Regions from separate parts of the Rhizobium sp. NZLR1 genome, predicted to be linked through region 1. Evidence: predicted binding sites of a transcription regulator. Region 1 holds the regulator's gene; the other holds the start of a gene.

Region 1 (6,048 bases):
ATGTTGGAGAGGTGCCAGACCTTGTCGGCCTGCTCCTTCAGCGCGCCGACCACATGCGGATTGCCGTGGCCGACCGAGGTGACGGCAACACCGGCGCCGAAATCGAGATAACGTTCGCCGCTTTCGGTGATCAGCCACACGCCCTCGCCTCGCTCGAACCGCAGCGGGGCACGAGAGTAGGTGTCATAAAGCGGCGCGGCTTCAGCCATGGCGCGGTCTCCCGATCAGAGTTATCAAGCAACGGACTCCGGCTAAGAAAACCAGGCCCGAAAAATTAAAAATGCCGCCTTGCGGCGGCCAGCGGTACTATTTCCTTTTCGCGCTGCAATGTCAACAAAACTGCGCCCTTAGCGCATGCAGCAAGGTTGTACAGCGGTGTTTTCGACCTTCAACAGGCTTTATTGCAGAAATGACACGCTGGGGCAGCAAGTTGGGGAAAACTCCGAATTCGATTCATCCGGATTCATGCGACTCTTGTCACGGAGTCACGCTCACACTAGGTTAAAGTTCAATTACTAGACTGCATGCGGCGGAACTAGTCACCAAAATTGATCAAGCGTTTCTTGTTTCGGAGCTTCCGAGGCAACGGTGAGGGATTCTGCCATCACCAACGCAGAAGGTGGAGACAGGGCATGAACTGGACAGACGAGCGGGTCGAGAAACTCAAGAAGCTTTGGGCCGAAGGACTGAGCGCCAGCCAGATCGCGGCGCAACTTGGCGGTGTCAGCAGAAACGCTGTAATCGGCAAGGTGCACCGCCTGAGCCTTCCGGGCCGCGCCAAGGCCGGCGGCACGGCCGCCACGGCCCGAACGCCGAAACGCAATACATCGGCGCCGCGCGCGCCGAACTTCGCCTCTCGGATCACCACCCGCACCGTTACCCGCCAGCAGGGCGCAACGATGCTGAAGGAAGAGATCGAGATCGAAACGGTCGAGGAAATGGAATACGTGCCGAAAGGCAACGTGGTCGTGCCGATCTCCCGCCGCCTCGGCCTGACGGAACTGACCGAACGCACTTGCAAGTGGCCGGTCGGCGATCCGCTGAAGGATGACTTCCACTTCTGCGGCTGCGAGTCCCCCGACAATTCACCCTATTGCGGCTATCACCAGAAACTCGCCTACCAGCCCGTCAACGAACGCCGCCGGGCGGCAGCGCGGGCGAGCTGAACGGGTGACATTGTCGACATGCAAAAACGGGCTGGAAGGCCCGTTTTTTTATGTGAGTACGTTGGGTGTGGCTGCCCCTTGTATCTGCACGTTAGAGATTTTGTGCGATGGAAGCGATTGAGCCTCTGGCCGGGTGGCCACCCGGCCAGAGGCGTGACGAAGTCGCCCGTTCCCCCTCTGGTTACAACCGTGGATGAGCCTGGGATCTTCGTCATCGTCACGTACGACCGAATAGTCGCTTGGTTCCAATCGCACGCACAAGGCAGGTTACCGTGAACAGAGTTATATGTGGAGTGGATGTTTCGAAGGACTGGCTGGATGCGTCTATCCGCCCGTCCGGGACGTTTGAGCGTTTCAGCAATGACGCCACCGGCATCGGCGCGCTGGCCGATCTTTGCCGGGCCGAGAATGTCGAGCTCGTCGTCATGGAGGCTTCCGGCGGTTACGAGCGGACGGCCTTCCTGTTGTTGTGGGAGATGGGGATCGCCTGCGCCTTGGCTAATCCGCGCCATGTGCGCCGGTTTGCCGAAGCCATGGGCTTTCTGGAAAAGACCGACCGCATCGATGCGGCGATGATCGCCCATTATGCCGAAACCAAGCGGCTGGCTGCCCTGCCGCCGCCGAAAGCCGCGCAGATGCGGCTGTCGGCGCTGATGGCGCGGCTGTCCCAGGTCACGAGTGACCTGACCGTCCAGAGGCAGCGCCGCAGTGCGGCCCGCGATCATCAGAGCGTGGCAAGCCTCAACGAGGTGATCGCGCTTCTGGTGCGCCAGAGCCGCACCCTCGAAGGCGAGATTGCCTCGATGATCGATGACGATCCGCTCTGGGCCTGCCTCAACCAGGCCTTTCGCTCGATCAAGGGCGTGGCCAACCGTACCGTTGCCCGGCTGATGGCCGAATTGCCTGAGATCGGCCGGATCTCCAACAAGGCGATCGCCAAGCTGGCCGGCCTTGCGCCGATTGCCAACGACAGCGGCAAACGCAGCGGACATCGGCCGGTGCGCGGCGGGCGCTCCGGACCACGCGCCATTCTGTTCCTGGTTGGCGCCATCGCAGCCCGACACAATCCGCATCTGGCGGCATTCCAGCAAAGGTTGCAAAGCCAGGGCAAACCGAAAATGGTCATCCGCATCGCGCTCGCCCGAAAACTCCTGGTCATTCTCAATGCAAAAGCACGAGATGCGCGAAGAGAATTCGAACATGCAACTTGACAGCCCAGATAGTCGCTCATCCGCCTGCCGGCACCGACCGGGGTCGAGACGAGTGGCTCGACCCCGGTCGGGTTAGGGTGAGGGGCAGAGCTTGCTCGACTTTATCGGAAACCCCTCAGGCTTCCATCGAATAGCCGGCGCCGCGGACGGTGCGGATGACGTCTTGCATGTTGGAGAAGTTCAGCGCCTTGCGCAGGCGGCCGACATGGACGTCGACGGTGCGTTCGTCGACATAGATATCGTGGCCCCAGACGCCGTCGAGGAGCTGCGAGCGGGAGAAGACTCGGCTCGGCGACGACATCAGGAATTCCAGCAGGCGGAATTCGGTGGGGCCGAGGCGGACTTCGCGGCTTTTGCGATGGACGCGATGGGTTTCGCGGTCGAGTTCGATATCGCCGCATTTCAGCACCGTCGACAGCACCTCGGGACGGGCGCGGCGTAGCATCGCCTTGACGCGGGCAACGAGCTCCGGGGTCGAGAACGGCTTGACGACGTAATCGTCGGCCCCGGTCGACAGTCCGCGGACGCGCTCGCTCTCTTCGCCGCGCGCCGTCAGCATGATGATCGGCAGACGTTCGGTTTCCGGCCGCATGCGCAGGCGCCGGCAGAGTTCGATGCCGGAGACGCCGGGCAGCATCCAATCGAGGATGAGCAGGTCGGGCGTGCGCTCCTGAAGCCTGATTTCGGCTTCGTCGCCACGAAGGATAGTATCGACCTCGAAGCCTTCCGCTTCGAGATTGTAGCGAAGAAGCACGCTCAAGGCTTCCTCGTCTTCAACAACTGCAACTCTCGGGATCATGCCTGTCGGTCTCCTCGCGCATGTTCCTTAAACCGGGGTGATTTAAGCAATGCATCCTGCGCAAATTCAGAAAGGTGGCTGCGACCTCTTTGCGCGCCCGGATGGGCGCGCACGCAACGGCTAGTATGGGCTTTATTCCGTGACCGCGCCGACGGTGTTGGCGCTGTCGTCTTTCGGACGGTCACCTTCCGGCTGTGCGCCGGTCGCCATGTAATAGATCGTCTCGGCGATGTTGGTGGCGTGGTCGCCGATGCGCTCGATGTTCTTGGCGCAGAAGAGCAGATGCGTGCAGCTGGTGATGTTGCGCGGATCTTCCATCATGTAGGTCAGCAGCTCGCGGAACAACGAGGTGTACATCGCGTCGATCTCGTTGTCGCGTTCACGGATCGCATTGGCCTTGTCGGCAGAGCGCGTCGTGTAGACGTCGAGCACTTCCTTGAGCTGGACGAGCGCCAGCTCGGACAGATGCTCGAGACCGCGGGCGAGCTTGCGCGGAACGCCGGTGCTCTGCACGGCGATGACGCGCTTGGCGGTGTTCTTGCCGAGGTCGCCGACGCGTTCGAGATCGGCGGCGATGCGGATCGAACCCATGATTTCGCGCAGGTCCGAGGCCATCGGTTGACGGCGGGCGATGGTAACGATCGCCTTGTCGCCGATTTCTCGCTCGGCGTGATCGAGGATCACATCGTCGGAGATGACCTTCTGCGCCAGCGCGGTATCGCCGTTGACGAGCGCCCGGACGGCCTCGCTGACCATCTGCTCGGCCAGGCCGCCCATTTCGGAAATCCGCCTGGACAGGAACTTCAGATCATCATCATAGGCAGAAAAAATATGTGTCGATGCCATGGGGCTTTATCCTCGAATAACGGGAAGGCTTGGTGTCGCCAAAATCAACCGAAGCGACCCATGATGTAGTCCTGGGTGCGCGGATCGTCGGGATTGGTGAACATCTTGTCGGTGTCGTTCTCCTCGACGAGATTGCCGAGGTGGAACATGGCGGTGCGCTGCGAGACGCGCGCGGCCTGCTGCATGGAGTGGGTGACGATGACGATCGTGTAGTTCTCGCGCAGTTCGTGGATCAGTTCCTCGACCTTGGCGGTGGCGATCGGGTCGAGCGCCGAGCAGGGCTCGTCCATCAGGATGACTTCAGGGCTGACGGCGACGGCGCGGGCAATGCAGAGGCGCTGCTGCTGACCGCCGGACAGGCCGGTGCCGGATTCATGCACGCGGTCCTTGACCTCGTTCCAGAGGCCGGCGCGCTGCAGGCTGGTCTCGACGATCTGGTCGAGATCGGCCTTCGACTTGGCAAGGCCATGGATGCGCGGGCCGTAGGAGACGTTTTCATAGATCGTCTTCGGGAACGGGTTCGGCTTCTGGAAGACCATGCCGACGCGGGCGCGAAGTTCGACGACGTCGATATCGGGATCATAGATATCGTCGGTATCAAGCGTGATCTTGCCGGTGACCCGGCAGCCGTCGATCGTGTCGTTCATGCGGTTTAGGCTCCGCAGGAAGGTCGACTTGCCGCAGCCGGACGGGCCGATCAGCGCGGTTACGGTGTTTTCGCGGATGTTCAGGTTCACATCGAAAAGCGCGCGCTTCTCGCCATAGTAAACCGAGACATCCTTGCCGATCATCTTATAAGGGACGTTGCTCATCTTCTGATCCAGCGCTTTTTCAACTGCAGCTTCCGTCAACATGTTCATGATGTGTAACTCCGTTTACCAGCGGCGCTCGAAGCGACGACGCAAGAGGATGGCGCCCATGTTCATGACGATCAGGAACAGGAGCAGGACGATGATGGCACCCGAAGTCCGCTCGACGAAGGCACGTTCGGCCTCGTTGGCCCACATATAGACCTGCACGGGCAGAGCCGTCGAGGGATCGAGCGGCGTCGTCGGCGCGTTGGCGACGAAGGCGACCATGCCGATCAGCAGCAGCGGCGCGGTTTCGCCGAGCGCATGCGCCAGGCCGATGATCGTGCCGGTGAGGATGCCGGGCATGGCGAGCGGCAGAACATGGTGGAACACCATCTGCATCTTCGAGGCGCCGAGGCCGAGGGCTGCGGCGCGGATCGACGGCGGCACGGCGCGCAGTGCGGCGCGCGTCGCAATGATGATCGTCGGCAGGGTCATCAACGTCAGCACCAGGCCGCCAACCAGCGAAGCCGAACGCGGCAGGCCGACGAAGTTGATGAAGACGGAAAGGCCGAGCAGACCGTAGACGATCGAGGGCACGGCGGCGAGGTTGTTGATGTTGACCTCGATCAGATCGGTCAGCTTGTTCTTCGGCGCAAACTCCTCGAGATAGATCGAGGCGGCAACGCCGATCGGCAGAGCGAGCACCAGCACGATCAGCATCAGGTAGAGCGAGCCGATGAGGGCGACGCCAAGGCCTGCGGCCTCCGGACGGCTGGAATTGCCGTTGACGAAGAGGCCGGTGTTGAACTGCTTGTGGAGAGCGCCGCTCGCCTTCAGCTCGTTCATCCAGCCAACCTGCTTGTCGTTGACCTTGCGGTTCTTCTCATCGACCGACAGGTCGATCTGGCCCTTGTTGGCGCTGTCGACATTGGCGTCGGCGAGCACGGTGACATTGACCGTCTTGCCGATGATCGACGGGTCGGCGACGACCATGTCGCGCAGTTGGACCGGCGCACCCTTGGAGAGCATGGCGGATGCATCGCGCACGTCGGGACGGCTTGCGGCATTGACGTTCAGCTGCTTGACGATCGCGTCGCGCAGGAGAACCGGGTAGTTGGCGGCGATCAGCACCGAAGCATCGGTCGCACGCTTATTGCTGGGGTCGATCGTCTTCTCGGAAAATTCGATCGGCAGGGTGATCGCCGTCTGCTGAAAGGCGGTGTAGCCTTTGC
Region 2 (6,048 bases), 2.0 Mb from region 1:
TACCAGCTATCCCGGCGCATCGCCGCAGGACATCTATCAGGGCGTCACCCGGCAGATCGAGGAAGAGCTGAACGGGGTCGAGCACCTTGCCTATTTCGAATCGACCTCCGACACCTCGGGCGCGATGACGATCACCGCGACGTTTGCGGCGGGCACCGATATCGACCAGGCCTCCGTCGACGTTCAGAATGCCATCCGCCGCGTCGAGCCGCGGCTGCCGCAATCCGTCAAGGATCAGGGCGTCACAGTCGAGGAGGCGTCGTCCGGCTTCCTGATGTTCATCTCGCTGACCTCGACCGACGGCAAGACCGATGAGGTGGCGCTCGGCGACTATCTCAACCGGAACGTCATCGGCGAGCTACGCCGTCTCGACGGCGTCGGCCGGGCGCAGCTGTTTGCCTCGCAGCGGGCGATGCGCATCTGGATCGATCCCGACAAGATGGTCGGCTTGAACCTCACCGCCTCCGACATCAGCGGGGCGATCTCGGCGCAGAATGCCCAAGTTGCGGCGGGCCAGATCGGCGCCGCACCCAATCCGATCTCGCAAGACCTGACGGCGACGGTACTGGTGAAGGGTCAGCTGACCGACAGCAAGGAATTCGGGAACATCGTGCTGCGCGCCAATGCCGACGGGTCGAACGTCCGGCTGCGCGACGTCGCGCGGATCGAAGAGGGCAGCGAGAGCTACAGCTTCTCCACCCGGCTGAACGGGCAACCGAGCGCTGCCATCGCCATCCAGCTGTCGTCGACGGGCAACGCCGTCAACACGTCCAATCTGGTCAAGGCGAAGATGGAGGAGCTGTCGCGTTTCTTCCCGGCGGGCGTCGAATATTCCGTTCCCTACGACACCAGCCCGTTCGTCTCGGCATCGATCGAGAAGGTGGCGCATACGCTCGCAGAAGCCGTCGCCCTCGTCTTTATCGTCATGCTCGTCTTCCTGCAAAGCTTCCGCTACACCATCATTCCGACGCTCGTCGTGCCGGTCGCGCTGCTCGGGACGCTGGCGGTGATGTTTGCCGCCGGCTTCTCGATCAACGTGTTGACGATGTTTGCGATGGTGCTTGCCATCGGCATCCTCGTCGATGACGCCATCGTCGTGGTCGAGAACGTCGAGCGTCTGATGGCGGTGGAAGGCCTGTCGCCGAAGGAGGCGACCAAAAAGGCGATGCGGCAGATCACCGGCGCAATCCTCGGCATCACGCTGGTGCTCTCCTGCGTCTTCGTGCCGATGGCGTTCTTCCCGGGTTCGACAGGCATCATTTACCGCCAGTTCAGCCTGACCATGGTCGTCTCGATCCTGTTTTCGGCCTTCCTGGCGCTGTCGCTGACGCCGGCGCTCTGCGCGACTTTCCTGAAGCCGATCAAGGGCCATCACGAGAAGAAGGGCATCGCCGGCTGGTTCAACCGAAAGTTCGAACGGCTGACCGGCAGGTATGCCCGCGCCGTCGAGGGACTGGCCAAGCGCTCCTGGCGGGTCATGGCGGTCTATGTCGCGGTCGTCGTCGGTCTCGGCTATCTCTTCGTCAACCTGCCGAGCAGTTTCGTGCCGGACGAGGACCAGGGCTTCCTGATCGTCGACGTGCAGGGGCCGCCCGAGGCGAGCCGTAACCGCACGGTCGCCTCGCTCGAAAGCATCGAGGCGATCTTCAAGAAGGAGCCGGCGGTTGCCAACGTCGTGGCGATCCAGGGCTTCAGCTTTTCGGGGCAGGGGCCGAATGCCGCCCTGGTGTTCGTTACCCTGAAGGACTGGGCCGAGCGTGGCGCGGGCAATTCGGTGCAGGAGATCTCCAACCGCGTCAATATGCAGCTGTTTGCGTTGAAGGATGCGACTTCCTTCGCATTGTCGCCGCCGCCGATCGAAGGCTTCGGCACGACCAACGGTTTCACCTTCCGCCTTCAGGATCGCGGGGCAAAGGGCCAGGCGGCACTGACCGAGGCGGCAGGAATGCTGCTCGGCAAGGCATCTGAGAACCCCATCATCGCCGGTATCCGGCCGGAGGGCATGCCTGATTCGGCTCAGCTGGTGCTCGTCATCGATCGCGAAAAGGCCAATACCTTCGGCGTCGCCTTCGCCGACATCAACAGCACGATCACCGCCAATCTCGGTTCGAGCTACGTCAACGACTTCCCGAATTCCGGCCGCATGCAGCGCGTCATCGTGCAGGCACAGGACAAGAGCAGGCTTCAGGCCGAAGACCTGATGAAACTCAACGTCCGCAATGCGAGCGGCGGCATGGTGCCGCTCTCATCCTTCGCGGTCGCCGAGTGGCAGAAGGGGCCGGCGCAGATCGTCGGTTACAACGGCTATCCCTCTGTTCGCATTTCGGGCGCTCCGGCGCCGGGATATTCATCGGGCGCGGCGATTACCGAAATGGAACGGCTGGCCTCCGAGCTTCCCGACGGCTTCGGCTTCGAATGGACCGGCCAGTCGCTGGAGGAGCTCAAATCGGGATCGCAGGCGCCGTTCCTGTTCGGTCTCAGCATCCTTTTCGTCTTCCTGCTGCTATCGGGGCTATACGAGAGCTGGTCGATCCCGTTGTCGGTGATGCTGGTCGTGCCGCTTGGGGTCATCGGCTGCGTGCTCGCGGTAATGAGCCGCGACATGTCCAACGACATCTACTTCAAGGTCGGCCTGATCGCGATCATCGGTCTGTCGGCGAAGAACGCCATCCTGATCGTCGAATTCGCCAAGGACGGCTTTGCCGAGGGAAAATCGCTGATGGATGCCGCGATCGAAGGCGCTCGGCTGCGCTTCCGGCCGATCATCATGACCTCGCTCGCCATTACATTGGGCGTGGTGCCGCTGGCAATCGCCACCGGCCCAAGTGCGGCCAGCCAGAATGCGATCGGCACCGGCGTGCTGGGCGGCATGGTCTCGGCGACGGTGCTGGCGATCTTCTTCGTTCCCGTCTTCTTCGTCTTCGTGCTGCGTCTCTTGAGGATGAAGCGGCCGGAGACTGTGAACGAGGAGGCACCGGCCGGGCAGGAACCGGCAACGGTGACGTCGCCGACATAGGGTGACCAGTCACCCGAGGTGAAGGTTCACCCGAGGCGACGAATAACCTGAGGTGAGGAGTTGGCGGGTTGCCTTGTGTAATCCGCCAGAAAACCTATCCACCGGGCTTCGGCGTGATCGTCACGTCGGCGCCATAGGCATCGCACAGTTCACTTTCCTGTCCCGGCTGCCGGTCGGCCGCCTGGTGCAGCAGGGTCGACACGTATCCTTGCGAGCGCGTCCCCTCGATCAACGTGATATCGGCATTTCCAGGATTGTCGGAACGCTCGAACCATTCGACGGGGCGGTGCAGAAAATTCATTTCGACCGCCCGGTTGGTGACGCCATGGCCGACGATCACGACGTTGTGGCTGCTATTTTCAGCGTCGCGCATGACGGTCTGAAGGAAAAGGCGGACACGCTGGGCCACATCCGCCCGGCTCTCGCCATCTGGCGGCCGCGCGTAGAACTTGCCGCTGTTGCTGCGCAGTCTCGCCCATTTTTCGAATTCCTCGGGAAATTTCTGCTTCTGTTCGGCATGGTCATAGATTTCGGTGAACAGACCGAAATCCTGCTCGCGCAGCAGGTAATCCTCCCGGATTTCGCCGACATAGCTTTCCGGCAGGGCTGTAAGCAAGGCATCCTTACTTTGCCGTGTTCTGAGGAATGGCGAGTACCAGATTTGCAGCTTGCGGAAATCCGCGCCCGGCAGTGTCTTCAAATAGGAGGCGATCGCGCCGCCGGCTTCCACCGCCTGGCGGTGACCCCACTCGGTCAGCGGCACATTGTGATCGCCGAATTGCCGATAGGCCTGTTCATTGAGGTTGCCGAGAGATTCGCCGTGGCGAACGAGAAAGAGACGCATCAGCCATCCCGCATTGTCGGATATGAGTCGCCTTCATCATGAACGCGCTCGATGGAGAGGGCAATATTGCCGGCGCGCAGGGCTTTTCCCCAGTCTGTCATCTTCCTGAAACACGAGTCTGGTTTTGGAAGGCTAGATGAAAGATGGGGCATGAGCGACAGCTCGTGATAGACATGATGGAACCCAGACATTTCCGAACGCTCTTCATTTCCGATGTCCATCTCGGCTCGAAGGCCGCGAAGGCCGATTTCCTTTTGGATTTCCTGCGCCACCACGAGGCCGATACGATCGTGCTCGTCGGCGACATCGTCGACGGCTGGCGCCTGAAGCGCAGCTGGTACTGGCCGCAGGTCTGCAACGATGTCGTCCAGAAGCTGCTGCGCAAGGCCCGCAAGGGCACACGCGTCGTCTATATCCCCGGCAATCACGACGAATTCCTGCGCGACTTCCCGGGAATGCATTTCGGCGGCATCGAGGTCGTCGACCGCATGATGCATGATGGCGCCGACGGCAAAAAATACCTGATTTTGCACGGCGACGAGTTCGATGTGGTCGTCCGCAACGCACGCCTGCTCGCCTATCTCGGCGACTGGGCCTACGATACTGCGATCCGCATCAACATCCTCCTGGCGGCAGTGCGCCGACGCCTCGGCATGCCTTACTGGTCGTTCTCGGCCTGGGCGAAGCTGCAGGTCAAGCATGCCGTCAACTTCATCGGTGAGTTCGAGCGCGTCGTGACAGAGGAAGCCCGCAAAAGCGGCGCCGACGGCGTGATCTGCGGACACATCCATCATGCCATCATCCAGGACATGGACGGCATCCGCTACATCAATACGGGCGATTGGGTGGAAAGCTGCACGGCGGTGGCCGAGCACGACGACGGCACGTTCGAACTGATCACCTGGCGGGCGCTTGCCAGCAGTGTGCCGGCGCTTGCCGCCAGCGAAATGCATGACCAGGGCGAGTTCGCCCCGCAGGCCGCGTGATTTGGGGGGCGCCTGATTTGAGGGCCGTCTGATTTTTGGGGCCGGCGTATCAGCGCCGCGCGCTCCAGGAGTTTAGCCGTTACCGTCAGGCGACAGGCACTATTTATTTTCTAAAACGTTTCAGTAGGGCTATTTCTCGCAATGGTCGCCTCCAGGGTGGTGTGTTAGGACAACGATCAGTTTCCTTCAGGTCCACCGATGATTCCCGCTCAACATTCCCCGAGTGAGGGAGCGCCTCCGCGCTTCCGGCTGCTCAGCGCGCTTTCCTATTGCGCGCCATTGCTCGTCAACGGCATCGTTCTGCCGTTCTTTCCGATGTGGCTCGCAACCCACAGCTTCAGCGACCACGAGATCGGCGTTATCCTTGCCATACCGATGGTGGTTCGCGTGTTGGTGGCGCCTGTTGTCGCCATGATCGCCGACCGTTTGAAGGAGCGCGCCGACGTGCTGCTCTGGTCGGGCAGCCTGTCGCTGCTGACGGCGATCGCGCTCTTCTGGACGACGACCTTCTGGCCGGTGACGATCGTCTATGCACTGCAGGGCGCCACTTTCGCGCCCTATGTGCCCGTCGTCGAATCGATCGTCATCTCGGGCGTGCGCCGCTGGGGCCTCGATTACGGGTCGATGCGCGTCTGGGGTTCGATTGCCTTCATCGTCTCGACGCTGGTCGGTGGCCAGCTAATCAGCCGGTGGGGCGGCGGGATGGTGCTTGATATCATGGTGTTCGGCTTTGCCATGACCGTGGTCATGGCGATCTTCTGCCCGCGCATCGGGCCGACGCGTCGGCGTGGCCAGCCGATCAACATTCCGGCCGCCACCGGCAGCGGGTTGCGCGAGCCGCACTTGCTGCTGCTGCTGATCGGTGTCGCCATTCAGCAGTCGAGCCATGCGGTGCTCAACGCCTTTTCATCGATCTACTGGCATCATCTCGGCTTTTCCGGCACTGAGGTCGGCCTGCTCTGGAGCGTCGGCGTCGCTTCCGAAGTGACGGTGTTCTTCCTGTCGAAGCGTCTCAACCGGCGCTTCGACGCCTGGACCCTGATCCGCTTCGGCTGCGCGGTCAGCGTCTGCCGCTGGATACTGTTTCCGATGAATACCGGCTTTGCCGGTTTTTTCCTGCTGCAATGTTTCCACGGCTTCACCTATGCCTTCGTGCATACCGGGGTGCAGCGGCGGATCATGGCGACGGTGCAGGAGACGCA

Evidence for each region. The regulator PhoB, encoded in region 1, activates phosphate uptake and scavenging genes when phosphate is short. The targets are predictions, from matches to a motif close to TGTCATNNANCTGTCAT.
Region 2: the regulator PhoB is predicted to act here: its motif matches at 3,956-3,972, upstream of J3O30_RS12625 (UDP-2,3-diacylglucosamine diphosphatase).

Annotation. Positions count from the first base shown of each region.
Region 1 is NZ_CP071632.1:552,842-558,889, reverse strand. Features, by position in the region: gene J3O30_RS02800 (aspartate aminotransferase family protein) at 1-209, opposite strand, end outside; gene J3O30_RS02795 (GcrA family cell cycle regulator) at 633-1,166, shown strand; gene J3O30_RS02790 (IS110 family transposase) at 1,439-2,377, shown strand; gene phoB (phosphate regulon transcriptional regulator PhoB) at 2,493-3,176, opposite strand; gene phoU (phosphate signaling complex protein PhoU) at 3,309-4,022, opposite strand; gene pstB (phosphate ABC transporter ATP-binding protein PstB) at 4,067-4,882, opposite strand; gene pstA (phosphate ABC transporter permease PstA) at 4,898-6,048, opposite strand, start outside.
Region 2 is NZ_CP071632.1:2,528,708-2,534,755, reverse strand. Features, by position in the region: gene J3O30_RS12635 (efflux RND transporter permease subunit) at 1-3,016, shown strand, start outside; gene J3O30_RS12630 (phosphoglycerate mutase family protein) at 3,111-3,860, opposite strand; gene J3O30_RS12625 (UDP-2,3-diacylglucosamine diphosphatase) at 4,004-4,846, shown strand; gene J3O30_RS12620 (MFS transporter) at 5,045-6,048, shown strand, end outside.